4 regions of the Serratia sp. FDAARGOS_506 genome follow, and region 1 is predicted to be linked to each of the others. Evidence: predicted binding sites of a transcription regulator. Region 1 holds the regulator's gene; each other region holds the start of a gene.
The links. Region 1 encodes CRP, which controls carbon source genes, mostly activating them, when cyclic AMP is high. Its sites were predicted from a motif close to ATGTGANNNNNNTCACAT; they were not measured.
Positions count from the first base shown of each region.

Region 2: a site for CRP is predicted at 3,694-3,711, ahead of glpT (glycerol-3-phosphate transporter). Genes of this name have one in related genera too.
Region 3: a site for CRP is predicted at 4,549-4,566, ahead of EGY12_RS18340 (YjcB family protein). Genes of this name have one in related genera too.
Region 4: a site for CRP is predicted at 4,669-4,686, ahead of deoC (deoxyribose-phosphate aldolase). Genes of this name have one in related genera too.

Region 1 covers NZ_CP033831.1:1,144,577-1,151,826, forward strand. The annotation lists gene EGY12_RS05775 (hydrolase) at 1-783, shown strand, start outside; gene EGY12_RS05780 (YheU family protein) at 780-1,013, shown strand; gene EGY12_RS05785 (phosphoribulokinase) at 1,165-2,034, shown strand; gene EGY12_RS05790 (OsmC family protein) at 2,073-2,480, opposite strand; gene crp (cAMP-activated global transcriptional regulator CRP) at 2,863-3,495, shown strand; gene EGY12_RS05800 (YccS/YhfK family putative transporter) at 3,546-5,624, shown strand; gene EGY12_RS05805 (aspartate aminotransferase family protein) at 5,665-6,882, opposite strand; gene EGY12_RS05810 (aminodeoxychorismate synthase component II) at 7,014-7,250, opposite strand, start outside.
Region 2 covers NZ_CP033831.1:1,685,604-1,692,853, reverse strand. The annotation lists gene glpC (anaerobic glycerol-3-phosphate dehydrogenase subunit GlpC) at 1-671, opposite strand, end outside; gene glpB (glycerol-3-phosphate dehydrogenase subunit GlpB) at 668-1,936, opposite strand; gene glpA (anaerobic glycerol-3-phosphate dehydrogenase subunit A) at 1,926-3,575, opposite strand; gene glpT (glycerol-3-phosphate transporter) at 3,940-5,292, shown strand; gene glpQ (glycerophosphodiester phosphodiesterase) at 5,375-6,454, shown strand; gene yigL (sugar/pyridoxal phosphate phosphatase YigL) at 6,670-7,250, opposite strand, start outside.
Region 3 covers NZ_CP033831.1:3,765,638-3,772,887, reverse strand. The annotation lists partial or broken gene EGY12_RS18360 (hypothetical protein) at 1-151, shown strand, start outside; gene EGY12_RS18355 (SRPBCC family protein) at 200-607, shown strand; gene EGY12_RS18350 (penicillin-binding transpeptidase domain-containing protein) at 597-2,315, opposite strand; gene mrdA (penicillin-binding protein 2) at 2,423-4,348, opposite strand; gene EGY12_RS18340 (YjcB family protein) at 4,643-4,924, shown strand; gene EGY12_RS18335 (MarR family winged helix-turn-helix transcriptional regulator) at 4,962-5,411, opposite strand; gene EGY12_RS18330 (multidrug efflux MFS transporter) at 5,652-6,851, shown strand; gene EGY12_RS18325 (ester cyclase) at 7,023-7,250, opposite strand, start outside.
Region 4 covers NZ_CP033831.1:2,092,550-2,099,799, forward strand. The annotation lists gene osmY (molecular chaperone OsmY) at 1-591, shown strand, start outside; gene EGY12_RS10130 (DUF1328 domain-containing protein) at 754-915, shown strand; gene EGY12_RS10135 (stress response protein) at 984-1,169, shown strand; gene EGY12_RS10140 (patatin family protein) at 1,180-2,298, shown strand; gene EGY12_RS10145 (TatD family hydrolase) at 2,295-3,077, shown strand; gene EGY12_RS10150 (NupC/NupG family nucleoside CNT transporter) at 3,261-4,538, shown strand; gene deoC (deoxyribose-phosphate aldolase) at 4,910-5,689, shown strand; gene deoA (thymidine phosphorylase) at 5,756-7,081, shown strand.

The DNA of each region.
Region 1 (7,250 bases):
GGCCTGGAAGGCAGCTTCTACAGCCCCTACGCGCATGGCTTGCTCAACGCCTGGCGCGAGCGCGGCTGGCTCGGCGTGGTGATGCACTTTCGCGGCTGCAGCGGCGTACCCAACCGCAAGCAGCGCATCTACCACTCCGGTGAAACCGAAGATGCGCGCTTCTTCCTGCGCTGGCTGCGCGACAGCTACGGCGAGGTGCCGACCGCAGCGGTAGGCGTTTCGCTTGGCGGCAATATGCTGGCCTGCTATCTGGCGCAGCAAGGCGCCGACAGCCTGCTGCAGGCGGCGGTGGTGGTCTCGGCGCCTCTGATGCTGGAGCCCTGCGCCTACCGCATGGAGAAAGGTTTCTCCCGCGTTTATCAGCGCTACCTGTTGGGGCAGCTGAAACAAAACGCCACCCGCAAACTGTTACACTACCCGGACACTCTGCCGCTCAAGCTGTCACAGTTGAACGGGTTGCGCCGTATCCGCGAATTCGACGACGCCATCACCTCGCGCATTCACGGCTTCAGCGACGCTATCGACTATTATCGCCGCTGCAGCGCCCTGCCGCTGTTGCCGGCTATCCAGACGCCGCTGCTGATCATCCATGCGAAGGACGATCCCTTCATGACCCATGAGGTGATCCCCGACATCGCCGGCCTGCCGCGCAATATCGAATATCAGCTGACCGAGTTCGGCGGCCACGTCGGCTTCGTCGGCGGCACGCTGAAAAAACCGCACATGTGGCTGGAGCATCGCATTCCGGCCTGGCTTTCCCCTTATCTGGACATTCCGACGTGATCATTCCCTGGCAAGAACTGGCAACCGACACCCTGAACAGCCTGATCGAATCCTTTGTACTGCGCGAAGGCACCGACTATGGCGAACACGAACGCTCGCTGGAACAAAAGGTGGAGGACGTGCGCCGCCAGCTGAAAAACGGCGAAGTGGTGCTGGTGTGGTCAGAACTGCACGAGAGCGTCAACATCATGCCGCGCGGCCAGTTCCGCGCCGGGCAGGAAGAAATTTAGTGGCGTTCGGTTCTATGACTGACGAAAAAAATCAGGTAACAATGGGGCATTGCAAACCAGCGCGCGCCATTTTTACCCAGAGATAGAGAGCGTCAACAAGAGCCACAATAATCCCCGACGCCGGCGCATTCAACACGGAGTGACAACCATCATGTCTGCCAAACATCCCGTTATCGCGGTGACCGGTTCCAGCGGCGCCGGCACCACCACCACCAGCGTGGCGTTCCGTAAGATCTTCCAACAGCTCAACATCCGCGCCGCCGAGCTGGAGGGCGACAGTTTCCATCGCTACACCCGGCCGGAAATGGACGCGGCGATCCGCAAGGCACGCGATCTGGGCAGACACATCAGTTATTTCGGCCCCGAGGCCAACGACTTCGGCCTGCTGCAGCAGAGCTTTATCGACTATGGCAAGAACGGCACCGGGCGCTCGCGCAAGTATCTGCACACTTACGACGAAGCAGTGCCCTACAATCAGGTACCGGGTACCTTCACCCCGTGGGAGCCGCTGCCGGCGCCGACCGACGTGCTGTTCTACGAGGGGCTGCACGGCGGCGTTGTCACCGATCACCATGACGTGGCCAAACATGTCGATCTGCTGGTCGGCGTGGTGCCGATCGTCAACCTGGAGTGGATCCAGAAATTGATCCGCGATACCGGCGAGCGCGGCCACTCTCGCGAAGCGGTGATGGATTCGGTGGTGCGTTCGATGGAAGATTACATCAACTACATCACGCCGCAGTTCTCGCGCACCCACATCAACTTCCAGCGCGTGCCGACGGTGGACACCTCCAACCCGTTCGCCGCCAAGGCGATTCCCTCACTGGACGAAAGCTTCGTGGTGATCCACTTCCGCGGGCTGGATCAGATAGACTTCCCCTATTTGCTGGCGATGCTGCAGGGCTCGTTTATCTCGCACATCAATACGTTAGTGGTGCCGGGTGGCAAGATGGGGCTGGCGATGGAGCTGATCATGGCGCCGCTGGTGCAGCGGTTGCTGGAAGGCAAGAAGATCGAATAAATGCGTTGAGCGCGGCGCCAGGCCGCGCTCCGTCTCGATTACGCCGGTTGACGGATCTCGAAGCTGTGGGTCACTGTAGCGGCCTTGTTGAGCATCAGCGCCACCGAGCAATATTTCTCCGCTGACAGGTTCACCGCGCGCTCGACGATCTTGTCGGTCAGATCCTGGCCGGTAACGATGAAGTGCAGGTTGATATGGGTGAACAACCGTGGAGCTTCTTCACGGCGCTCGGAGGTCAGCTTCACCTCGCAGTCGCGCACGTCGTTGCGCCCTTTTTGCAGGATGGACACCACGTCGATCGCGCTGCAGCCGCCCACCGACATCAGCACCATCTCCATCGGGCTGGGCGCTTTATCGCCGGCGTTGCCGTCCATCAACACCTGATGGCCGGAGGCCGATTCACCCAAAAACGTTAACCCTTCCACCCATTTAACTCTTGCCTGCATTCTGGTCACTCCGGTTGATTTCTTAAAATCAGAGTACGCTTTCGCATAGAAACAGGCAACGTAACCTGATGCTAATCATGCTGAAGCGAGACAACACGAGACACCCGCCTTACTCTGTGCTACAAACAGAGCCGCAATAAATCTTTCCGGGACACTGAATTTCAGGGAAACGCCCAGAGAAAGGCTCCTTTACCGGTATGTTAACAGAATGTAGCTTGCAGCGCTTACGGCAAGTTAATATGCTAGAGCGACAGCGTATTTTTATGACACGCCTCAAAACTTGCCGGTAGCCCTCGCTCATGACTGCGGCTACAGGCGGGTTTTACAGGGAACTCTGACCCCTGTGACACAAGGCAGCGATAACAACAGAGGATAACAGCGAATGGTTCTCGGCAAACCGCAAACAGACCCTACTCTCGAATGGTTCCTGTCTCATTGCCATATCCACAAATATCCATCGAAGAGTACGCTGATTCACCAAGGTGAAAAGGCCGAAACGCTTTACTACATCGTGAAAGGCTCCGTTGCGGTGCTGATCAAGGATGAAGAAGGTAAAGAGATGATCCTGTCCTACCTTAACCAGGGGGATTTCATCGGCGAGCTCGGATTGTTCGAAGAAGGCCAGGAGCGCAGCGCCTGGGTTCGCGCGAAAACCGCCTGTGAAGTGGCCGAAATTTCCTACAAGAAATTCCGCCAGCTTATCCAGGTGAACCCGGACATCCTGATGCGTCTGTCCGCACAGATGGCAAGCCGCCTGCAGGTCACATCCGAAAAAGTGGGCAACCTCGCCTTCCTGGACGTTACCGGCCGCATCGCGCAAACCCTGCTGAATCTGGCGAAGCAACCCGACGCCATGACTCACCCGGACGGCATGCAGATCAAGATCACCCGTCAGGAGATCGGCCAGATCGTCGGCTGCTCGCGTGAAACCGTTGGCCGTATTCTGAAAATGCTGGAAGATCAAAACCTGATTTCCGCCCACGGCAAAACCATTGTCGTCTACGGCACCCGTTAATCCCTGAAGAAACGGCGCAATCTGCGCCGTTTTTTTGCCTGCTCTCTGCCATGTGGCGCCGCCTGATCTACCACCCGGAAATCAACTACGCACTGCGACAAACGCTGGTGTTGTGCCTGCCGGTGCTGTTCGGCCTGCTGATAGGCCAGCTGCAGCTCGGCCTGATGTTCTCCCTCGTGCCCGCCTGCTGCAATATCGCCGGTCTGGACACGCCGCATAAACGCTTCTTTAAACGGCTGATCGTCGGCGGTTCGCTGTTCGCCTTCAGCAGCGTTCTGCTGCAACAGGCTCTGCTGTGGCACGTGCCGCTGCCGGCGCTGATGCTGGGCCTGGCGCTGCTGCTCGGCGTCACCGGCGAAATCAGCCCGCTGCACGCCCGGCTGTTGCCGGCGGCGCTGGTAGCCGCCATATTCGCCCTCAGCACGGCCGGCACGGTGCCTATCTGGCAGGCGCCGCTGCTGTACGCGATCGGCACCGCCTGGTACGGCTTATTCACCTGGTTCTGGTTCAAGCTGTGGAAAGAGCAACCGATGCGCGAGACGCTAAGCCAGCTCTATCTGGAATTGGCGGACTACTTCGAAGCCAAATACTCACTGCTGACCCAGCACACCGATCCGCAAACCGCGCTGCCGCCGCTGCTGGTGCGCCAGCAAAAGGTGATGGATCTGATCAGCCTGTTGTACCAACAGCTTAATTTCCTGCCGCACGCCAACAACCTCGAGCAAAAGCGCCTGCAGCGCGCCTTTCAGGTGGCGATGGACCTGCAGGAGCACATCACCGTCAGCCTCCATCTGCCGGAAGAGGTACAAAAACTGGTGGAACAGAGCCAGGCCGAAGCGATCATTCGCCGCAATGCTCAGGTGATCGCCGGCCGGCTGCGCGTGGTGGCGCACGATATTCTCTATCATCAACATTCGAAGCGCTTCTCCATGGCCCACGAGCTGGCGGCGCTGGAAAAAATGGCGGCGCAGCATCCCGATAACCCGGTCGGCCAGTTTTGTTATTACCACTTCAGCCGCATCGCCCGCCTGCTGCGCACCCAGCATCCGCTGTACCGCCGCGACCTGATGCCCGGCCAGCACCGCCTGCCGTTTTGGCCGGCGCTGGTCAGCTACCTGTCGTTCAAATCCACCGCCCTGCGCAACGCCGCGCGGCTGGGCGTCACGCTGGCGGTCGGCAGCAGCCTGGGGGCGGTATTCAACCTGCCGAAACCTTACTGGATCCTGCTCACCATCATGCTGGTGAGCCAAAACGGGTATAACGCCACCCGGGTGCGTATTCAGCACCGTGCGCTGGGCACGATTGCCGGGCTATTGCTGGCGGCCGGGCTGCTGCAGCTGCAGTTGCCGGAAGGAGAAACGTTGAGCATCATGCTGGTGATCACGCTGTTGGCCTACCTGGTTTCGCGCAAGAACTACGGGCTGTCGGTGATTGGCTTTACGGTCACGGCGGTTTACACCCTGCAGCTGCTGGCGCTGAACGGCTCGCATTTTCTGGTACCGCGCCTGATCGATACGCTGATCGGCTGCGTGCTGGCGTTCGGCGGCACCATTTGGCTGTGGCCGCAGTGGCAAAGCGGGCTGCTGCGCAAGAATGCCCATCAGGCGCTGGAGAACGATCAAGCCGCGCTGCGGCTGATGCTGAAGCAACCGGAACCGGACGCGACCGCGTTGGCCTATACCCGCATGCAGGTCAACCAGGCGCACAACGCACTGTTCACCTCGCTCAATCAGGCGATGCAGGAACCGGGGTTCGCCTCAAACTATCTGGCGGACATGCGGCTGTGGGTCACGCATAGCCAGTTCATCGTCGAACACCTGAACGCCATGACCATTCTGGCGCGCGAGCACTACATGCTGACGCCGAAGCTGGCGGAAGAGTATCTGCAAACCTGTGAAATCGCGCTGCAAAGCTGCCAACAGCGGCTGGAATACGACGGCCCGAGCAGCGGCAACAGCGGCATCATGCAGCCGCCGGATCTGCATCCGGAAATGCCCGTCACCGAGATGGAGCGCCATCTGCGGCGCATTTTGTCGCACCTAAGCGTGATGCACACCATTTCCTCGCTGGCCTGGCGCCAGCGCCCGCACCACGGCATCTGGCTGAAGCGCAAACTGCGCGATCAATAAGGGCGCGGCTTGCCGTGCCCCGTTAGATGCCGCATGGGCTTCAGACGTTGATCACATCCTGCACCGCCAGCTCGAACAGCGCCATGCCGGCCTCGATATCCTGCAGCTCGACCACCAGCGACGGCGCGAAACGGATCACGTTCGGCCCGGCGTTGAGGATCATCAACCCGCGCGCAGCGGCGGCGGTGAGAAAGTCGCGCGCTCTGCCGTGATAATGCGGCGTCAGCTCGGCGCCAATCAGTAATCCCATGCCGCGAATCGCAGTGAAAATACCGTATTTATCGCCGATATGCTGCAAAGCCTGCACATACAGCGCATGACGCTGCTCGATGCCGCTCAGCACCTCCGGCGTATTGATCACGTCCAGCGCCGCCTCCGCCACCGCGCAGGCCAGCGGGTTGCCGCCGTAGGTGGTGCCGTGGGTGCCCACCTGCATCACCGACGCAATCTCTTCGGTGGTCAGCATGGCGCTGACCGGGAAACCGCCGCCCAGCGCCTTGGCGGTAGTGAGGATGTCCGGCGTCACGCCATAATGCATATAGGCGAACAGCTTGCCGCTGCGCCCCATGCCGCTCTGCACTTCGTCGAACACCAGCAGCGCCTGATGTTGGTCGCACAGCTCGCGCACGCCTTTGAGGAAACCGGCGTCGACCGGCGTAATGCCGCCCTCGCCCTGAATCGGCTCCATCACCACCGCGCAGGTGTGGTCGTCCATCACCGCCTTCACCGCCGCCAAATCGTTGAACGGCACATGCACGATGTCAGCCGGCTTCGGCCCGAACCCGTCGGAGTATTTGGCCTGCCCGCCCACCGACACGGTAAACAGCGTGCGGCCATGAAACGCGTTATAGAAAGCGATGATTTTGGTTTTGTACGGGCTGTGGCGGGTGATGGCGTAATGGCGCGCCAGTTTGAACGCCGCCTCGTTGGCCTCTGCGCCGGAGTTGGCGAAGAACACCCGGTCGGCGAAGGTGGCGTCGATCAGTTTGCTTGCCAGGCGCAGCGCCGGTTCATTGGTGAAGACGTTGCTGGTATGCCACAGAGTCTCGCCCTGGCGTTTGAGCGCCTCAACCAGCGCCGGATGGCAGTGCCCCAGCGCCGTCACCGCGATGCCGCCGGAAAAATCGATGTACTCTTTTCCCTGCTGATCCCAGACCCGGCTGCCTTGGCCACGCACCGGCACAAACTGGGCAGGTGCATAAACAGGCAGGATCACCTGGTCAAAGGTGCTGCGGTTCACTGCGGATTTTTCAGTCATTTTCGGCTCCACCCTGAAGGTTTTTCAGCGCTATCGTAATGTCATATTGAAAACATAATCACGAAATATGCATAAAAAACCAATCAAGCGCAAACGCAAAACGCCTGACGGGTGAAAAAAACGCACCGGGATTAACGCTTGAGGAAATTATCCAGCAGCTGATGGCCCTGTTCGCTGAGCACGCTTTCCGGATGGAACTGCACGCCTTCCAACGCCAAAGTGCGGTGGCGGATGCCCATGATCTCGTCGCGCACGCCGTCGCGTTCGCTCCAGGCAGTCACTTCAAAACAGTCCGGCAGCGTATCGGCTTTCAGTACCAGCGAGTGATAGCGGGTCACGGTCAGCGGATCGCTCAGGCCGCGAAACAC
Region 2 (7,250 bases), 540 kb from region 1:
ACCCTGGCCTGCTTTTTGGCCTGCTCGATAAACCCGTTGGCGATCAGCGGTACGCCGCAGCATTTCTCGCGTTTCAGCAGCTGCACACCGATATCCAGCGCATTGAACACTCGGATCAAATCCTTGCCCAGCTGCGGATGGTTATAGTTGACGAAGCAGCCGTGGAAAAACGCCACCTGCTCGGCATAACGCTGCTGAGCCTGCGCCTGTTGCCGGTACCAGCGGCGGAAGGTGCCGAACGAGTATTTCGGCAGTTCGCGACGGTGATCGATCTTCAGCGCCTTGTCCAGCAGCTTGCGCACCGGTTTCAGCCCGGTAGCGGCATTGACGATCGGTGCGAACGGCGTCGACAGCGAGCCCATGATGTCGGTGTGGCTGAGAATGGCGTCGCGCAGCGTCGGCTTGCTCTGAGCGAAGTCGGCACGGGCGCGCTGAATGATGTCGCCGATTTTGACATCGGACGGGCAGGCCACTTCACAACGTTTGCAGTTGGTGCAGTATTTCAGCGCTTCGTCGTACAGCGCCGGATCTTTCAACCGCAGCCGCTCACCGTCCGGCCCCGCCTGTTTTGGCCCCGGATAGAGCGGGTTCACTTTGGCGACCGGGCAATAGGTGGTGCAGACGGTGCATTTGATGCAGCTTTCAAAGCTGTGGTCCTGATGCAGGCTCATGCGTTTTCCTCCGCGGCGATCTGCTGCGCGACGTGCAGCGCACCGATCAATGACACGCCGGCGCCACAGCCCTGCTGCAGCGGATCGTAGCCGCCTGCGACCGCGCCGATGGCGTACAGATTGTCGAACGCCATTCCCTGCTTCATCGCCCGCAGCCTGCCGTCGGTGCGCACACCAAACTGCAGATAAGGCTGCGGCGCGAACAGCTCGCGCCGGCTCCAGTCAGCGCGATTCGCGCGGCTGTGTACGTCCAGTCCGAAGATCGGCTCACGCACGCCGTCGAAACCCGCCACCAGTCCGTTGCTGAAGAAGCTGCCGCTGGCCAGCACGACCTGTTGCGCCCGCAGCGGAATATCGCCATGGTTGCGGGTATACAGGCCGGTAACGCGGCCGGCTTCGCACTCGGCACGCAGCACACTGTCGCCCGGCATGAAAACGCCGCCCAGCTGTTGGAAACGCCGCCGCAGCGCCTGATGCAAGCGCATGCCGGGCACCGAAGGCGGCAGCGTCGGCAACAGCCGGATCGGTTTGCCAACCGCATCCTGCAGTACCGCCAGCGACGCGTCGTCCTCCAATCCCAGACAGGCCGGCAGGAAGAGCGCGTCGGCCTCGCCCGCCAGTCGTCTCAGCTCCTCAGCCATCGGCGGCAGGCTTTCCATCAAATCCAGAACCCGGGCGATGTTCACCGCGCGGAACTCGCTGGGGTTATTGCGCAATCTGTCCAACGCCGGCATGTGCAAATAGGCCACTTCCGTCTCTACGCCGAGCTCACGGCTCAGAGAATCGGCGGCCATCTGCGGTTGGAAGTCGAGGAAACCCTCGATGCCAATCACCGCAATGCGCCGCCACGGCAGTTGGCCGGTCAGCGGCAGCGTCGGGATCGCCTGCGGGCTGAGCCAGGTGGCGCGGCGCGTGCCCAGCGGCGTAATGCGCAGGTGGTTGTTGGCGCCCTCGCCCTGCAGGTTCAGCCCACAGCGCTCCAGCAGCCGCTGTGCGGCGGCGGACAGCGCCGCTACCCGGCCGGGCCCGATCAGGGCATACGGATGCTGCGGCGCCTGCTGCGCCAGCTGCGGTAACGCAGCCAGCGGCATCTCGACCGGCGTGCCATCCGGCAATCTTGCCAGCAGATCGAGCGAACCGGAGGAGAAATAGAGCGCGCTCTGGCCGGAACTAACCACCGCACAGCGCTTGCCCTGTTCGGCCACGGCAATGGCGCAGCTCAGGCCCGCCAGGCCGCCGCCAATCACCACTACGTCAAATCGCATCATCCGCCTCCTGCTCCTTGTCGGCCCGGGCTTCAAGCCCGCACAACCCTTGGTAAACCCAGCTGGTAAATTCGCTCTCGCGCAGCGCATCACCCCAGGCGATCGGCCGTACGCCTTTCCACCGTTCGTTGAGGAACTGCGACAACTGCGCGATGGATTGCTGCGGCGTGCTGACCTTAAAGCGCGTCAACAACCCGGCGGCGCGGCAGGCGCAGAGTTCTCCCTGGCAGGTGCCCATGCCGACGCGGGTGCGGCGGCGCAGATCCACCAGATTGTTGACGGTCAGCGAATTGACCGCATAACGCACTTCCCCGGCGGTCACCGCTTCGCATTCGCACACCAGGCTGGTGTCGAGCCGATCGGCCGTCGGCACCTGGCTGGCGCGATCGCCGTGGCGGTAAATTGCCGAGCCGCGAATGCTGGCGGGCAGAGAAACCACGCTGCGCACCGTTTCCTCCGCCGACTGGCGGGATCCGGGCAACGCGTCCTGCGCAGTGGTGCACGGGCGGTTTACACCGAGCTTTTCGCATACCTTGTCGGTAGCCCACTCAGCCATCAGGCGGTAGGTCATCAACTTGCCGCCGGTGATGGTGATAAACCCTTCCAGCCCGTCGCGGCTGGCGTGATCGAGCAGCACGATGCCGCGGCTGACGTTGCGCCCGCTAGGATCGTCGTCGCTGGCCACCAGCGGCCGCACCCCGGCATAGGCGCGCAGAATGCGGGTCTGCGCCAGGGTCGGCGCCAGCAGCGCTCCCTCGCGGATCAGAATGTCCACCTCTTGCGGCGTCACCAGCATGTTGTCAATTTGGTCGTAATCGATATGGGTCGAGGTGGTGCCGATCAGCGAAATGGTGTCGCCCGGCACCAGGATGTCGGCATCCGCCGGTTTGCGACAGCGGTTGATTACCATGTTGTTGATGCGATGGCCGAGGATCAGCAGCGCCCCTTTGGCCGGGAACATGCGGATGCGCAAGTCGGCGTATTCGGCGATCTGCTGGCCCCAGATGCCGGCGGCGTTGACCACCACCGGCGCATGCAGCTCATAACGCCGCTGATTCTGATGGTCGTAAACGCGCACGCCCGTCACCCGGTCGCCGCTGCGCAGCAACCCCACCACCTGATGGTAGGTCAGGATCTGCGCGCCGTGCTCGCGCGCGTCCAGCATGTTGGCGGCGGTCAGCCGGAAGGGATCGACGGTGCCGTCCGGCACCCGCACCGCGCCGATCAGCGCCGGGTTGGCCGCCGGTTCGAGGCGCAGCGCCAGCTGCGGGTCGATCGCTTCAGCATCGATGCCGGCCTGGCGGCAGGCGGCGATAAACTGCTGCTGATAGTCCAGCGAGTCTTGCGGCAAGGTGATGAACAGCCCGTCGGTGCGCTCGATGCAGTGGTGGGCGATGCGTTTCAGGATACGGTTCTCTTCGATGCACTCGCGTGCCGACTCACCGTCGGTCACCGCATAGCGCGCGCCGCTGTGCAGCAAACCGTGATTGCGGCCGGTGGCGCCGGTGGCGATGTCGTGGCGCTCCAGCAAGATGCAGCGCAAGCCGCGCCGCGCGCAGTCGCGGGCGATGCCTGCGCCGGTGGCGCCGCCGCCGATGATGATCACATCCGTTTCGCCGCCGTCAAAATAGCTGCTCATGTCGCTCCCTCAGGATCGGTAGTTATGAGCCTATTGAGCCACGGTTATTAGGGTCTTTGTTTGATAAGGAACAAGAACGAACATAAAACGAAATAAAAATGTCCACAAAAAACCATCAATGTGATCATAATCACGATTTTTGGACGTTTTTCTATTTCATAACGTTAACGAATCGCTCAAAATCCGCCGTGGTTTCATGAAAGTGTAACAATTGCGCCATTCGTCACAGCGACACCAGGCGTATTTGATGACAATGGCGCTCGTTATGGAACACAAAAACACCACATTCGATATCCGCTCAATCATCAAATGAACGTAAAAGGTCATATTGATGTGATAACAGATAAAGCCATCGGAGGCGCTCATGTTGAGTATTTTTAAGCCGGCCGCACACATCGCCCGTGTGCCGAGCGATAAGGTAGACCCGCTCTACCGTAAGCTACGCTGGCAAATTTTCCTGGGGATCTTCTTCGGTTACGCCGCTTACTATCTGGTGCGTAAGAACTTCACCCTGGCCATGCCTTACCTGATCGAACAAGGCTTCAGCCGCGGTGACCTCGGCTTCGCGCTGTCGGGCATTTCCATCGCCTACGGCTTCTCCAAATTCATCATGGGTTCGGTCTCCGACCGTTCCAACCCGCGAGTGTTCCTGCCTGCCGGCCTGATCCTGGCGGCGGCGGTGATGTTGTTCATGGGCTTCGTGCCGTGGGCGACCTCCAGCATCGCCATCATGTTCGTCCTGCTGTTCCTGTGCGGCTGGTTCCAGGGCATGGGTTGGCCGCCGTGCGGCCGCACCATGGTGCACTGGTGGTCGCAGAAAGAACGCGGCGGCATCGTCTCCATCTGGAACTGCGCCCACAACGTGGGTGGCGGCCTGCCGCCGCTGCTGTTCCTGCTGGGCATGGCCTGGTTCAACGACTGGCACGCGGCGCTGTACATGCCGGCCTTCGGCGCCATCCTGGTGGCCCTGATCGCCTTCGCCCTGATGCGCGACACCCCGCAATCCTGCGGCCTGCCGCCGATTGAAGAGTACAAAAACGACTATCCGGACGACTACAGCGAAAAAGACGAAGAAGAGCTGACCGCCAAGCAGATCTTCATGCAGTACATTCTGCCGAACAAGCTGCTGTGGTACATCGCGGTCGCCAACGTGTTCGTCTATCTGCTGCGTTACGGCATTCTGGACTGGTCGCCGACCTACCTGAAAGAAGTGAAACACTTCGCGCTGGACAAGTCTTCCTGGGCTTACTTCCTGTATGAATACGCCGGTATCCCGGGCACCCTGCTGTGCGGCTGGATGTCGGACAAAGTGTTCAAAGGCAACCGCGGCGCCACCGGCGTGTTCTTCATGACGCTGGTAACCATCGCCACCGTGGTGTTCTGGATGAACCCGGCCGGCAACCCGACCGTGGACATGATCTGTATGCTGGTCATCGGCTTCCTGATCTACGGCCCGGTGATGCTGATCGGCCTGCACGCGCTGGAGCTGGCGCCGAAGAAAGCCGCCGGCACCGCCGCGGGCTTCACCGGCCTGTTCGGCTACCTGGGCGGCTCGGTCGCGGCCAGCGCCATCGTCGGCTACACCGTGGACTTCTTCGGTTGGGACGGCGGCTTCATGGTGATGATCGGCGGCGGCGTGCTGGCGGTTATCCTGCTGCTGCTGACCATGCTGAACGAAAAGAAACACCACGCGGAAATCGCCGCCAAGCGCGGTTAAGCGTCACACGACTTTTGCATGATTTAAAGGCCGCCCTGCGGCCTTTTTACTACCCTGCCCCCAACAACACGGAGAAAACGGAATGCGGACTCAAGTCAAAGCCCTGCTGACAGGGATCATTCTCGCCACCTCAATGGTCAGCGCCGCGCAGGCGGCGGACAAAGTGGTGATCGCCCACCGCGGCGCCAGCGGCTACCTGCCGGAACACACTCTGCCGGCGAAGGCGATGGCCTACGCACAGGGTGCCGATTACCTTGAACAAGATCTGGTGATGACCAAGGATAACGAGCTGGTGGTGCTGCATGACCACTACCTCGACCGCGTCACCGACGTCGCCGAACGCTTCCCGGACCGCGCGCGCAAAGACGGCCGCTACTACGCCATCGACTTTACGCTGGCGGAAATCAAATCGCTGAAGTTCACCGAAGGCTTTGAAATCGAAAACGGCAAGAAGGTACAGGGTTACCCTGGCCGCTTCCCGATGGGCAAATCCGACTTCCGCGTGCACACTTTCCAGGAAGAGATCGAGTTCGTGCAGGGTCTGAACCATTCGACCGGCAAAAACATCGGCATCTACCCTGAAATCAAGGCGCCGTGGTTCCACAAGCAGGAAGGCAAAGACATCTCCAGCAAAGTGCTGGCGGTGCTCAAGCAATACGGTTACACCGGCAAGAACGATAACGTCTACCTGCAATGCTTCGACGCCAACGAGCTCAAACGCATCAAGAACGAGCTGGAGCCGAAGCTGGGCATGGACCTGAAACTGGTGCAGCTGATCGCCTATAACGACTGGCAGGAAACCTACGAGCAGAAAGCCGACGGCAAGTGGGTAGAATACGACTACGATTGGATGTTCAAGCCGGGCGCGATGAAGAAAATCGCTCAGTATGCCGACGGCATCGGGCCGGACTACCACATGCTGGTGGTGGCAGATAAATCCAAGCCGGGCCACATCGTGCTGACCGACATGGTGAAAGAAGCGCACGCCAGCAAGCTGGCGGTGCATCCGTTCACCATCCGCGCCGATGCGCTGCCGAAGTACGTGACCGACGTGAACCAGCTGTATGACGTGATTTACAACCAGGCCGGCGTCGATGGCGTATTCACCGACTTCCCGGACAAGGGCGTGCAGTTCCTGCAGAAGCAGGGCCAGCACAAGTAATAACAAGGGCGCCGCGAGGCGCCCTTGGATTGCTGACAAAGGAGGAAAAACGTGGTTTTTCCTCCTTTGTGGATATCAGTCGAAAATCAATAAATTGATTTTCCTTGTTTTTTAGACATTGCCCTCTGTAAGCTCGGCAACGTCATCCGGTTTATCATTGACTTTAAGGGCGCCGCGAGGCGCCCTTGTTATTTAAGAAAAACGGCCTGGTTATTTCAGAGAAACATCTTGCGCAGGTAGTGCGGCACCGCGTTATCGACGTTGGAGCCGATCACTTCCAGCTCCGGCAGCATATCCTTCAGGCGCTGATGCGCGTCGCGCATGATGCAGCCCTTGCCGGCCATCGACAGCATCTCCAGATCGTTCATGCCGTCGCCGAAGGCAATGCACTCTTGCAGCGTATAGCCGATGATCTTGGCCACTTCTTCCAGCGCATGCCCTTTCGACACGCCACCCGCCATCACTTCCAGGCAGGTCGGGAACGAGAAGCTGACGTTGACCCGATCGCCCCAGCGCGCGTTGATGGCGTCTTCCACCTGCAGCAACCGCTCATGGTCTTCACAGGTGAAGTAAACCTTACAGACGCCGTCGGTTTCCAGCAGGCCCGGCTCGAACAGCTGGTATTTGAACACCGACTCCTGGAAGAACTCTTCCTGTTCCGGGCTTTCGCGGTTGATGAACCAGTCATCGTTACGGTAGACGTTGGTGGTGATCTCCGGATCGTCGTGCAGCATGCCGTACAGATCGCGGGCGATATCCCCGTCCAGGTTGTGGCTGAAAATCAACTCGCCGGCGG
Region 3 (7,250 bases), 2.2 Mb from region 1:
GCCGGTGATGCTGTGGGTGGATCTGACCTGGGCGCAGAACGCCAACCCGTGGGGCGGCGTGGAAAACGCCACCGGCTGGACCGGCACCCAGTCCTCCGGCAGCAATAAATGGTATTTTCGCACCAACGTGAACATCGGTTACTACTTCTGAGGCGGCGGGATCTACACTGAAGTATCGCCGCCAACCGGAGAACCCACGATGCTGAGCGCACAAACGCTGCATGTCGCCATCAACCGCCCCTGTGACGAGGTGTATGCCTTTCTCAGCCAGCCGGAAAACTTCCCCTTGTGGGCCAAAGGGTTAGCCAACAGCTTGCGGCGGGAAGGTGAAGACTGGGTGGCGGAGACCCCACAAGGGCCGATCCACATTCGCTTCAGCGCGCCGAATGCCTTCGGCGTGCTGGATCATTGGGTGACGCTGCCGGACGGCGGCGTAGTCTATGTGCCGCTGCGCGCGCTCGCCAACCGGCACGGCACCGAGGTGATCTTCACCCTGTTTCGCCAGCCGGGCATGGACGACGCGCTGTTCGCCCGCGACGCCGGGCTGGTGAACGCCGATCTGCAGGCGCTGAAGCGCCTGCTGGAATCCCCCTCGATTACCCCTTGACCGACGACACCACGTTAAGCGGCTGGGCATCCGGCAGAATATTCATGTGCTCCAGCACCTGGGCCATGATCTTGCCGAACACCGGCCCGGCTACCGAACCGCCGAAGTGCTTGCCGGCTTTCGGGTTGTTGACCATCACCACCAGCGCCACCTGCGGATCGCTGGCCGGCGCCACGCCGGCGGTGTAGTTAATGTAGCCGCCGTCGTATTTGCCGCTCGGGCCCATTTTCTCGGCGGTACCGGTTTTGATCGCCAGCCGGTAGCCCGGCACTGCGGCGCTCACTCCGCTGCCGCCCGGCAAGGCATCGCTCTCCATCATATGCACCACGGATCGTACCGTATCCGCGGGCAGAATACGTTGCCCCATCACCGGCGGCGTCACCTTGGTGATCGACAGCGGCCGATAAATGCCGAAGGAACCGATAGCGGCGTACTCGCGCGCCATCTGCAGCGGCGTCACGCGCAACCCATAGCCGAAGGAGAAGGTAGCGCGTTCGATATCGGCCCAGCGTTCACGATGCTGCGGCAGATAGCCGCTGCTCTCGTTGCCGATGCCAAGCTCGGTTGGCCGCCCCAGGCCAAAGCTGCGATAGACCGCCGGCAGCACCGTGGCCGGCAGCGCCAGCGCAATGTGCGATACCGCGATGTCGCTCGATTTTTGCAACACGCCGGTGATGGTCAACTTCGACCAGTGGCCGACGTCTTTGATCAGGTGACCGTTCACCCGATACGGCGTGGTGTCCAGCACCGTATCCGGCCGGATCAGCTTATGCTCCAACCCCACCATCACCACCACCGGTTTCACCGTCGAGCCCGGTTCGAAGCTGTCGCTGCTGCACACGTTGCGAATGTCTTTCGCCGGGGTACTGCCATAGTTGTTCGGGTTGAACGACGGGTAGCTGGCCATGCCGAGGATCTCGCCGGTGTCGATCTTGACCAGCACCGCACAGCCGGAGTCGGCCTGGTTAGCCACCACGCCATCGCGGATCTGCGCATAGAGCACGTACTGGATAAATTTGTCGATGCTGAGCGTCACGTTCGGCGGCGGCACCGGATCCACGCTTTTTAGCACACCGATCACCGCGCCACTGCCGTCCTTCTGATAGACACGCAGGCCGTTTTTGCCCTGCAACAGCGGGTTGAAGCCCAGCTCGATGCCCTCCAGCCCCTGATTATCCTGGCCGACGATGCCGATCAGCCCGGCGGCGTCCTGGCCCATCGGATAAAAACGGCTGAAATCCTGCTCGGTGCTGACGCCGGTCAGGTGCAGTTTGCTGATGTAGGCGGCGTTGTCGTCCTCCACCTTGCGCGCCAGATAGACGAAACGCTTGCGCGCGTTGCTCTGGATCAAATGCTGCACGTCCGCCAGCGGGATCTTCAGCACGTTGGCCATGCTCTGCCAACGCTCGTTGCCGGTGTCGGTCTGAGTATCGAGAATGTGTTTCGGATCCAGCACGATGTCTTTGGACGACACGCTGACCGCCAGCGCCTCATCGTTGCGATCGGTGATCATGGCGCGGTTGGTCGGCACCACCTGGGTGCGGATAGAGCGCTGGTCGGCCTGATCCGCCAGCTGTTGATGTTCCAGCAGCTGCAGGTAGCCGACCCTGAACGCCAACAGAAAAAAACAGACCAGCATGCCGGCGCAAATCCAGCCGAAACGAACTGTGGAATAGGTTTTACCGCTTTTTTTGGTCGATGGCGCCACTGTTGTGTTAACCCTGCGTTTTTATTCGGTTTATGGTGTTATTTCAGTCTACCTTGCCGGATATGGTCAGGAGATTGCAGTTTGTAAGAAAGTAAAAACAAACCGCATCACCGTTGCACATCCGCACTGTCGTTTAACTGCGGTTTACTTTGCGCCGTATCGCCGGGCTGCGGGGCGTTGGCTGGGTCAAAAATGTGGTCGAGGATCGCGCGAGCGGTCGGCCCCGCCACCACGCCGTCGCCGCCGCCATTTTCCAGGATCAGCGCCATCGCCACCCGTGGGGTTTTATAAGGCGCGAACAGCGTATAGAAGATGTGATCGCGCAGCCGCACCGGGATCATTTTGGCGTTATAAGTTTGGTTTTGCTTCAGGCTGAACACCTGCGAGGTGCCGGATTTGGCGGCGATCTGATACGGTGCGGTATGGAACAGCTTGTAACCGGTGCCGTTCGGCAAATTGGCCATGCCGTACATGCCGTTGCGCACTATGCCCCAGTAAGGCGAATGGGGATCGCCGATCTGCGCCGCTTGCGCCGGCGGCTGGTAGCGCGTCACCCGGTTGCCCTGCTGCAGTGAATACAGCAGATGCGGCGTTTTCACCTGGCCGTTGTTGATCAGCGTGGTCAGCGCTTTTACCATCTGGATCGGCGTCGCCACCCAATACCCCTGGCCGATGCCCACCGAAACCGTATCCCCCTGATACCAGCCCTTTTTATGCACCTTCAGCTTCCAGTCGCGGCTCGGCAGCACGCCGCGGTACTCTTCGTTCAGATCGATGCCGGTGGACTGGCCGTAGCCGAACTGACTCAGCCAGTGGTGGATACGATCGATGCCCATTTCATACGCCACCTGATAAAAGAAGGTGTCGGCGGATTCCTCGATCGCTTTGGTGACATTGAGCATGCCATGGCCGGTTTTCAGCCAGTCGCGGTAGCGGCGTTCGGTGCCGGGCAGCGTCCAGGTCGGCGCGCCAAAAAAGGTGGTAGTGGGCGTGATCACCCCGGCGAACAGCGCCGAAACGGCCATGTAGGGCTTCACCGTCGACGCCGGCGGATACAAGCCCTGAGTGACGCGATTGATCAGCGGCAAATCCGGGTTGGTCAGCAGCGCCTTATAGGCCTGATAGCCGATGCCTTTCACGAAAGGATTGGGATCGTAGCTGGGGCTGGAGACCATCGCGAGGATGCCCCCGTCGCGCGGATCTTCGACCACCACGGCGGCGCGCTGCCCCTTCAGCACCGATTCAATGTACTGCTGCAGCGGCAGATCCAGCGTCAGGTAGATGTTCTTGCCGGCCTTCGGCGGCTGCTCCTTCAGCAGGCGGATCACCCGCCCGTGGTTATCGACTTCCACCTCCTGATAGCCGGTGGTGCCGTGCAGTTCGGACTCGTAATAGGCCTCGATGCCCTGTTTGCCGATGTTGCGGTCGGCGGCATAGTTCTCGCTCAGCCCAGCCTTGTCCAAGCGTTTGAGATCGCTGTCGTTGATCTTCGACACATAGCCCAACACGTGCGCCAGCTGGGCGCCGTAAGGATATTCACGCTGTTGATAGGTATCGATTGTCACCCCGTCGAAACGATATTGATTGACGGCAAAACGCGCCACCTCGGTGTCGCTCAGTCCTGCTTTGAGCGTCACCGGTTTGTAGCGGCTGTTGTGGTGCATGTCGTCGCGAAACGCGCTGATGTCTTCCGGCGTCAGGTCGACGATCGGCGTCAGTGCCTGTAACAGTGCCGCCATGTCACTGATTTTGCTGGGCGTGACCTCGATACGATACAGTGTCACGTTTCGCACCAGCGGAATGCCGTTGCGATCGAAGATCAGCCCGCGGCTGGGGGCGATCGGCAGCATCTTGATGTCGTTCTGGTTGGAGCGCGTCTGGTAAAAGCCGTGTTGGCGGATTTGCAGCCGGTAGAGATTGACGATCAGCGCGCCGAAACAGACCACCACCAGCGCCAGCGCTACGCCTGCCCGGCGGATAAACAGCCTCTCTTCCGCAGAGTGGTCGCGAATTTTTTCTTTTAACAGGGCCATGCGGTGCCGATACCTTTTGCGTCACATTTCCCCGCAAAATCAGGGAACTGAAAAGCCGGCAAGCATAGCGTTATCGGGCGCACCGCCCCATGAAAAGGTTGCTAATGAAATGGCATAACTGTTTCAGCATATTGGAATGTTACCGTCGGCGTTTTTTTCACCGCGCTCCCCATTGAGCCGCCGTTCGCCCCAATGCTACAATGTGATCTAAATCACACTATTCCCGTTATTCCCCCGCATTTCCCTGTCGGCGCCCTGCCGAATGCGGCTTTTTGTTACATAGGATCGAGTTCGATGAGTACCATTGCCACCGGTTTAGTCATGATGCGCTGGGAGTTACTGAGCGCCGTGATGATGTTCTTCGCCAGCCAGTTAAACGTCGTTTGCCGTAAAACCAGCCGCAACGGCATGGCGTTCATGTTCAGCAGCCTGGGCCTGTTTACCGCCTGCTGGTTCGTGATGGGCCTGATGGGCATTCACCTCACCCTGGAAGCCTTCACCCAATTCTGGTCATCGGCCTGGGATCGCTACGTGGACGTAGTTAGCACCATGCCGACCGATTGGCCGATGCCGTAATCTCGCCGCAGGGGCGGCGCACCGGTCGCCCCGCCGATTATTCCGTTTCCGTTGACGGCGCCGCCGCCAGCCGCGCCATCAAGGCCCCCGCCTCAATCAACAGCGCCTGCTCCCGCTCCGTTAAACAGCTCTCCATCGCCGCCAGCAGCCACGCCTCGCGCCGGCTGCGGCTTTGCTGCAGCAGGCCAAGCCCGGAGGGGGTCAGGCGCACCCGCACCCGGCGTTTGTCTTCGGCGTCCGGCGTGCGCACCAGCAAACCATCGGCCTCCAGCTCACGCAACGCGGCCGCCAGGTTAGAGGAGCGCATGCGCTCCGACTCCGCCAGCAGCGACGGCGTCGCCTCGCCGCCGTGGCGATCGATAGCCCCCAACAGCATCAGCTGGGCCCAGGATTTTTCGTCGCTGCGCGATTCGCGCCGCAAACGGCGCACCAGCGACATTAACTGCGTGCGCAGCAGCGTCACGTCTTCAGGATGATCTTTTTTCATTGGCATTAATCGATAGCGTTCAGTTTATCCCTGCTTTCACACCGCCGGATCGCGCGGTCTCCGCGCCGCTCTGGCTTAACCCAGTTACCTATGATAATATAGCTATTAATATATAGCAAAAAGACACTGCGTCGGCAGGGTTACGTTTGCTCACGCATTTGCCCCTCGCCAATTAATTTGCAGTGTTATTATTATTTTGCTTAATAAATCCCTCCTTATTCAACGTGGTACGGTAAGCCGATGGAAGCGTGGAAAGTTAATCTGATCTCGGTCTGGCTCGGGTGTTTCTTCACCGGGCTGGCGATGAGCCAAATCCTCCCTTTTCTGCCGCTGTACGTCGAACAGCTCGGCATCAGCGATCACCAATCCCTCAGCCTGTGGTCCGGTCTGGTGTTCAGTGGCACCTTTTTGGTCTCGGCGGTGGTGTCGCCGCTGTGGGGCAGCCTGGCCGACCGCAAAGGCCGCAAGCTGATGCTGCTGCGCGCCTCACTGGGCATGGCGATCGTCATCGCGCTGCAGGGGCTGGCCACCAACGTCTGGCAGCTGTTCGCGCTGCGCGCCCTGATGGGGCTGACGTCCGGCTATATTCCCAACGCCATGGCGCTGGTCGCCTCGCAGGCGCCGCGCGATAAAAGCGGTTGGGCGCTGGGTACGCTCTCTACCGGGCAGATCTCCGGCGTGATCGCCGGGCCGCTCTTGGGCGGGCTGATGGCCGATCATCTGGGGCTGCGAGTGGTGTTTTTCGTCACCGCCGGGCTGATGTTCGTCAGCTTCCTGGTGACGCTGTTCCTGATTAAAGAGCGGCGCATCACGGTGAAAAAAGCGGATCAGCTGAGCGGCAAGGCGGTATTCCGTTCGCTGCCCTATCCGACGCTGATCGTCACCCTGTTCGTTTGTACCCTGATGATCCAGCTGGCCAACTCGTCCATCAGCCCGATCCTGACGCTGTTCATCCGCGAGCTGTCGGGCGACGTCAGCAATATCGCCTTTGTCAGCGGCATGATCGCCGCCGTGCCCGGCATTGCGGCGCTGATCTCGGCACCGCGCCTCGGGCGGCTCGGCGATCGCATCGGCACCGCACGCATCCTGATCGCCGCGCTGCTGTTCACCACCGGCCTGTTCGCCGTGATGGCCTGGGTCAATACGCCATTGCAGCTGGGCATTCTGCGCTTCCTGCTCGGCTTTGCCGACGGCGCGCTGATGCCGGCGGTGCAGGCGCTGCTGCTGAAGTATTCCTCTGATCAGGTGACCGGGCGCATCTTCGGCTACAACCAATCCTTTATGTACCTGGGCAACGTCGTCGGCCCACTGCTGGGCTCGGGCATTTCGGCGATGATGGGGTTCCGTTGGGTATTCGCCGTGACGGCGGTGTTGGTGCTTTGCAATGCGCTGCAGCTGCGCCATCAGTTCAAAAAAGTGGAGAGTCAACGCGCGGGATAACGGGAAATGCGGGGAAACGCCTCAAGCAGTGGTGGGACAATGACGCCCATCAACCGTGCCACCACTGCCAAAGGCGGCCGTAGCCTACTCGACGCGGCGGTCATTTAATATTTATGTAAGTAAATAAAGTGTTGCGGGCGTGTTGAGGGCCGCCGCAGCGGCCCTTGCGGATCAGAACATGGTATTGTCGTTGGCCGATTTTTCCGGCACATCCTGATTGACGTCCCAATGCTCGGTGATTTTCCCCTGATCGTTCACCCGATAAATATCCACGCTGGCGGTGCCGCGATCCTGCGGGTTATTTTGGTATTTGACGTGAACATAGACCAGATCGCCGTTGACCGCGCTGCGGTATATTTTGGCACTGTACTGCGGATTGTCCTTAAAGGTCTGGCTGAA
Region 4 (7,250 bases), 950 kb from region 1:
TCGCTGATGGCTGTCGTATTGGGTTCTGTTTTGGTGAGCGGCAGTGCGCTGGCCGAAGACAGTCTGCTCAACAAGGCGTCTAACGCCGCGGATAGTGCCGGTGCCAAAATCGATAGCTCCATGAAAAAAGTTGACGGTTACATGGATGACAGCGCGATAACGGCTAAAGTTAAGAGTGCGTTGGTGGAAGATAAGACCATCAAAAGTTCCGACATTTCGGTGAAAACCGAAAAAGGCACCGTGACCCTGAGCGGGTTCGTCGGCAGCCAGGCGCAGGCGGAGCATGCGGTCGCGGTCGCCGGTAAGGTTGAAGGCGTCAAGACCGTCAGCGACAAGCTGCACGTGAAAGATGAAGCCAACCAGTCGATCAAATCGTATGCCGGTGACACCGCCACCACCAGCGAGCTGAAAGCCAAGCTGTTGGCCGACGACATCGTGCCGTCGCGCAATGTGAAAGTGGAAACCACGGATGGCGTGGTGCAGCTTTCCGGTGAGGTGAAAACACAGGCGCAGTCTGAGCGTGCGGAAAGCATCGCCAAGGCCATCGACGGTGTGAAAAGCGTGAAAAACGACCTGGTGGTCAAGCAGTAATCCCGCCAGGCGCCCATAACAAGTCACAACAAAGCCGCATCTGCCGGGCCGCGAAGGCGGCCCGGCATGCACCACCAGAAAAAGAAACTGATTCACCGTCAACGCCTCGCTATCGAAGCGGCCGACGGCAGCCAATTTTTTCACAATGGTAAGGAGAAGCTTATGTTTCGTTGGGGCATTATCTTTTTAGTCATCGCGCTTATCGCAGCGGCGCTGGGGTTTGGTTCACTGGCCGGCACCGCCGCCTGGGCCGCCAAGGTGGTGTTCGTCGTCGGCATCATCCTGTTTCTGGTCAGCCTGTTCACCGGCCGCCGGCGTCCTTAGCCGGCCGGCATTTTCCTGCAAACTGTAACAAAGCTTAATTCCTTTTCTCACGTCGGGGAGGGCCGGTCATGAACAGCGACATCATTGTCGGGCGTTGGAAACAGCTGAAAGGCCAGGTATGGCAGGCGTGGGCTGAATGGTCCGGCAGTGATTGCGTTTGGCTGGCCGGCAGCAATGATTTCCTCGCCGGCGTGCTGCAAGAGGATTACGGAAGAGAGCGAGACGCGGTATCCTCGGAGAAAACGTCTCACTGAGGATGCCAAGTTGGGATACAGAATACCCATCACGCTCGGCAATATAGAACCGCTGGCGTCTAAGCCCTTTCGGCCAGGCAAGATGGCGCTGGTCTGCGAAGGTGGCGGCCAGCGCGGTATTTTCACCGCCGGCGTACTGGACGAGTTTCAGCGCGCGGGCTTTAACCCTTTCGATCTGCTGATCGGCACGTCGGCCGGCGCCCAAAACCTGTCCGCCTATATCTGCGGGCAGATGGGCTATGCGCGTCGGGTTATCACTCGTTACACCACCTCGGCCCAGTTCTTCAATCCGCTGCGCTTCGTGCGCGGCGGGCATCTGATCGATCTCGACTGGTTGGTCGATACGGCGGCGGCGCAGATGCCGCTGGCGATGGACGTGGCGGAGCAACATTTTACCGACGGGCGCGAATTCCTGCTGTGCGCCTGCCGCAGCGATGACTTTGAGCCGACCTACCTGCCGGCGCAGCGCGAACGCTGGCTGCCGGCCATCAAGGCATCCAGCGCCATTCCCGGTTTTTATCGCCAGGGCGTGGAGTTGGACGGCGTCAGTTATCAAGACGGCGGCATCAGCGATGCGATCCCGGTTGAAGAGGCCTACCGCCGCGGCGCCGACACCATCGTGGTGATCCGCACCGTACCTTCGCAGATGTACTACACCCCGCAGTGGATGAAGCGCATGGAGCACTGGCTGAGCGACAGCAGCCTGCAACAGATGGTGCGCATCCTGCAGCATCATGAGAAAAGTTATCACCGCATCCAGCGCTTTATCGAGAAGCCGCCGGGCAAGCTACGTATCTTCGAGATCTTTCCGCCGAAACCGCTGGCCAGCAATGCGCTGGGCAGCCGACTGGGGGCGCTCAATCAGGATTATCATCTGGGGCGCCGCTGCGGCCGCTACTTCCTGGCCACCGTCGGCCAGTGGATGGCGCAGCCGGAACCGGACGGCATGAAGGTGAAGAAAGCGCTGTCGCGCCGCCTGATCCAGCCGGAGAACGTCAGAATGCCTTCGCCGATCGTGACCGACATCGCCATGCCGCCCGAGCTGGGCGCGCAGCCGGAGGCCGCGTTGGCGGCGCCGAAGATCATTCTGCCGGGTGATTTGCCGCCGGGTGAAGGGGGCGCGCTGTGAGTTACGCCTTTACTGATACCCACTGCCATTTCGATTTCCCCCCTTTTACCGGGCATGAGGCCGAAAGTCTGGCGCGGGCGGCAAGCGCCGGCGTGCAGCGCATCATTGTGCCGACGGTCACCGCCGATCGCTTCGTGCGGGTGCTGCGGCTGGCGCAGGAGCACCCGCCGCTGTTCGCCGCGCTGGGGTTGCATCCGCTGTATATCGCGCAGCATCATGAGCCGCAGCTGGAACAGCTGGCGACGCTGCTGGCCGAACGGCCGCGCAAGCTGGTGGCGGTAGGGGAGATCGGGCTCGATCTGTATATGGACAACCCGCAGTTCGAACGCCAGCAAAGCGTGCTGCTGGCCCAGCTGAAGCTGGCGAAACAGCATGATCTGCCGGTGATCCTGCATTCGCGCCGCACCCACGATCAGCTGGCTGCGGCGCTGCGGCGCATGCAGTTGCCGCGTCGCGGCGTGGTGCACGGCTTCGCCGGCAGCCTGTCGCAGGCGCAGGCGTTTATCCGCCTCGGCTATTACATCGGCGTGGGCGGCACCCTCACCTATGAGCGGGCGCAGAAAACGCGCGGCGTGATGGCGCAATTGCCCCTTGAGGCACTGCTGCTGGAGACCGATGCGCCGGACATGCCGCTGGCCGGCTATCAGGGGCAGCCGAACCGCCCCGAACGCGCCGCCGAGGTGTTTCAGACGCTGTGCGAGCTGCGGCCGGAGCCGGCCGATGAGATCGCCGACCACCTGCAACGCAATACCCAGGCACTGTTCGCCATGCCGGATTGATGAGCTTATAACGTGATTTGTGTCACGTTATAAGGTTTTTATTTGCGTCCTGTTGTATACATTTGTGACATAAATCGGTGCGAGGGTGACCTCGCTCAGTATAATCCCCCCGAAACTCTCCAATAGCAGACCTCTCTCCATGAGCAGGGATGTATTTTATTTTTTGCAACAGGGAAACTTTGCATGCAACTCATCATGAGTCTGGTCGGTATGGCGGTGCTGATCGCCATTGCGGTGCTGCTCTCCAGCAACCGCCGGGCCATCAAACTGCGCACCGTCGTGTGGGCGTTCATCATTCAGGTCGGCATCGGCGCGCTGGTGCTGTATGTACCGCTGGGCCGCAGCATCCTCGGCAGTATGTCTAACGGCGTGGCAAACGTTATCGCTTACGGCAATCAGGGCATTTCGTTCATTTTCGGCGGGCTGGTGTCCGACAAGATGTTCGAGGTGTTCGGCGGCGGCGGCTTCGTGTTCGCACTGCGCGTTCTGCCGGTGATCGTGTTCTTCTCCTCGCTGATTGCGGTGCTGTACTACCTCGGCATCATGCAGTTGGTGATCCGCGTGTTGGGCGGCGGCCTGCACAAGCTGCTGGGCACCTCGCGCACCGAATCGCTGTCGGCGACCGCCAACATTTTCGTTGGCCAGACCGAAGCGCCGCTGGTGGTGCGTCCGTATATCGCCACCATGAGCCAGTCAGAGCTGTTTGCCGTGATGTGCGGCGGCCTGGCCTCGGTAGCCGGTTCGGTGTTGGCGGGGTACGCGCAGATGGGGGTGCCGCTGGAATACCTGATCGCCGCGTCCTTCATGGCCGCGCCGGGCGGGCTGTTGTTCGCCAAACTGATGGTGCCGGAAACGGAGCAGACCCACGATAAAGACGATGCGATGAAGCTGATCGCCGAAGAGGATCGTCCGGCCAACGTGATCGACGCGGCGGCTTCCGGCGCGGCTTCCGGCATGCAGCTGGCGTTGAACGTCGGCGCGATGCTGCTGGCGTTTATCGCGCTGATCGCCTTGCTCAACGGCATTCTCGGCGGCATCGGCGGCTGGTTCGATTACCCGCAGCTGTCGCTTGAACTGATCCTCGGCTGGGTGTTCTCGCCGATCGCCTTCCTGATCGGCGTGCCGTGGAGCGAAGCGATGACCGCCGGTTCGTTTATCGGCCAGAAGATCATCGTCAACGAGTTCGTCGCCTACATGAACTTTGGCGCCTATCTGCGCCCGGACGACGTGGTGGCGGCGGAAGGCCTGCAGGTGCTGTCGGCTCACACCAAGGCGATCATCTCCTTCGCGCTGTGTGGTTTCGCCAATCTCTCCTCGGTGGCGATCCTGCTGGGTGGTCTGGGCAGCATGGCCCCCAACCGTCGCCATGACATCGCGCGCTTCGGTCTGAAGGCCGTGGCGGCGGGCACGCTGTCCAACCTGATGAGCGCCACCATCGCCGGCTTCTTCCTGGCGCTGTAAGCCATCCCGGAGCCCGCGTCGGCGCGACCGATCGTGGGACTCCGCCTATACTCTAAGCAACGCGGGTGCTTACCGCACCCGCGATCTTCAGCCGCTTCTTTAGCGAATTTGTGAACGATATCGCGTTATTTTGTGATGTTCTTCACATATAATTCCGGTCTGTTACAGTGCTATTTCATATAGTGTGACGATGAACGCGAATCGCCTCCGGCATTCGTGTTCAAATAGCTATTTACTGGCCGGCCGCAAGGCGGGTGGCCATGTGCGGTGAGAAGGATCTCAGTTGCCGCCGTGGGAACCCCGTTCCCCAGCGCTATCTTCATGGAACCAAGTCCGCTCGCCAACACCCAGGTACTCAGTTGGAGAGTTTTATGACCGAATTAACCGCAGCAGCGCAACGTGCGCTGAACCTGATGGATTTAACCACGCTGAATGATGATGACACCGACGAGAAAGTGATCGCGCTCTGTCGTCAGGCCAACAGCCCGGCCGGCCACACGGCGGCTATCTGCATCTACCCGCGTTTTATCCCGGTGGCGCGTAAGGCGCTGCGTGAGCAAGGCACGCCGGATATTCGTATCGCCACCGTGACCAACTTCCCGCATGGCAATGACGATATCGACATCGCGCTGGCGGAAACCCGTGCGGCCATCGCCTATGGCGCGGATGAAGTGGACGTGGTGTTCCCTTACCGCGCGCTGATCGCCGGCAACGAACAGGTCGGCTTCGAGCTGGTGAAACAGTGCAAGCAGGCTTGCCTGGCGGCCAACGTGCTGCTGAAAGTGATCATCGAAACCGGTGAGCTGAAGCAGGCCGATCTGATCCGCAAGGCGTCCGAAATCGCCATCAAGGCCGGGGCGGACTTTATCAAGACCTCCACCGGCAAGGTGCCGGTCAATGCCACCTTGGAAAGCGCCGAGCTGATGATGTCGGTGATCCGCGATATGGGCGTGGCGAAGACGGTGGGCTTCAAGCCAGCCGGCGGCGTGCGCACCGCGGAAGACGCGCTGCATTATCTGCAACTTGCCGATCGTATTCTGGGCGAAGGCTGGGCCGACGCGCGGCATTTCCGCTTTGGCGCTTCCAGCCTGCTGGCCAGCTTGCTGACCGCGCTGGGCCATCAGACCCAGACCGCCGGCGGCGGCTACTGATCGATTTCGTTGGCGGGCGCCAGGCGCGCCCGTCTGCACCGACTCTCGGCGACACAGGGGGATGCCTTGTTCCTGGCTCAAGAAATTATTCGTAAAAAACGCGACGGCCAGCCGTTAAGCGAAGCGGAAATCCGCTTTTTCATCAACGGCATTCGCGACAACGTGGTATCGGAAGGGCAGATCGCCGCGCTGGCGATGACCATTTATTTCCATGACATGAGCATGCCGGAGCGCGTGGCGCTCACCATGGCGATGCGCGATTCCGGCACCGTGCTGGATTGGAAGAGTCTGGCGCTGAACGGCCCGATCGTCGACAAGCATTCGACCGGCGGCGTGGGCGACGTGACCTCGCTGATGCTTGGCCCGATGGTGGCGGCCTGCGGCGGCTATGTGCCGATGATCTCCGGCCGCGGCCTGGGGCATACCGGCGGCACGCTGGACAAGCTGGAAGCCATTCCGGGCTTCAATATTTTCCCGGACGATAACGCCTTCCGCAAAATCATTCAGGACGTCGGCGTGGCGATCATCGGCCAAACCAGCTCGCTGGCGCCGGCGGACAAACGTTTCTATGCCACCCGCGACATTACCGCTACCGTGGATTCGATTCCGCTGATCACCGCCTCCATTCTGGCCAAGAAGCTGGCGGAAGGGCTGGATGCGCTGGTGATGGACGTGAAGGTCGGCTCCGGCGCCTTTATGCCGACCTATGCGCTGTCGCAAGACTTGGCCCAGGCGATCGTCGGCGTGGCCAACGGTGCGGGCTGCAAGACCACCGCGCTGCTGACCGACATGAACCAGGTGCTGGCTTCCAGCGCCGGTAACGCGGTGGAAGTGCGTGAAGCGGTGCGCTTCCTGACCGGCGAATACCGCAACCCGCGTCTGCTGGAAGTGACGCTGGCGCTGTGCGTAGAGATGCTGCTGTCCGGCGGCCTGGCGCAAGACGAGGCCGACGCGCGCGCCAAACTGCAGGCGGTGCTGGACAACGGCAAGGCGGCGGAGGTATTTGGCCGCATGGTGGCGGCGCAGCAGGGGCCGATAGACTTCGTCGAACGTTACGATAGCTATCTGCCGGCGGCAACGCTGAGCAAGCCGGTGTATGCTGAAAAGCCGGGCATCATCAGCGCCATGGATACCCGTGCGTTGGGCATGGCGGTGGTTTCGCTGGGCGGCGGCCGCCGCCGGGCGAGCGACGCCATCGACTACAGCGTTGGCCTGACCGAGGTGGCGCGCCTGGGCGATAAAGTGGATGCCCAGCAGCCGTTGGCGATGATCCACGCCAACGATGAAGAGAGCTGGCAGCAGGCGGCCGATGCGGTGCGCAGCGCAATGACGCTGAGCGACAAGGCGCCGGAGGCGACGCCGGTGGTGTATAAGCGCATCACTCAAGCGTGATGACCCTCGTCTTTCAAGCCGTAGCGTTGTTGGCTGCACGCGTGCACCCCAGTCACTTACTTGAGTAAGCTCCTGGGGATACACGCGCTAGCCGCCTAGCTACAACTTGAAATCCATTGGGTATAAATTTAGAGAATAAGGGCGATTGCAGTCTTGCGGTCGCAATAGC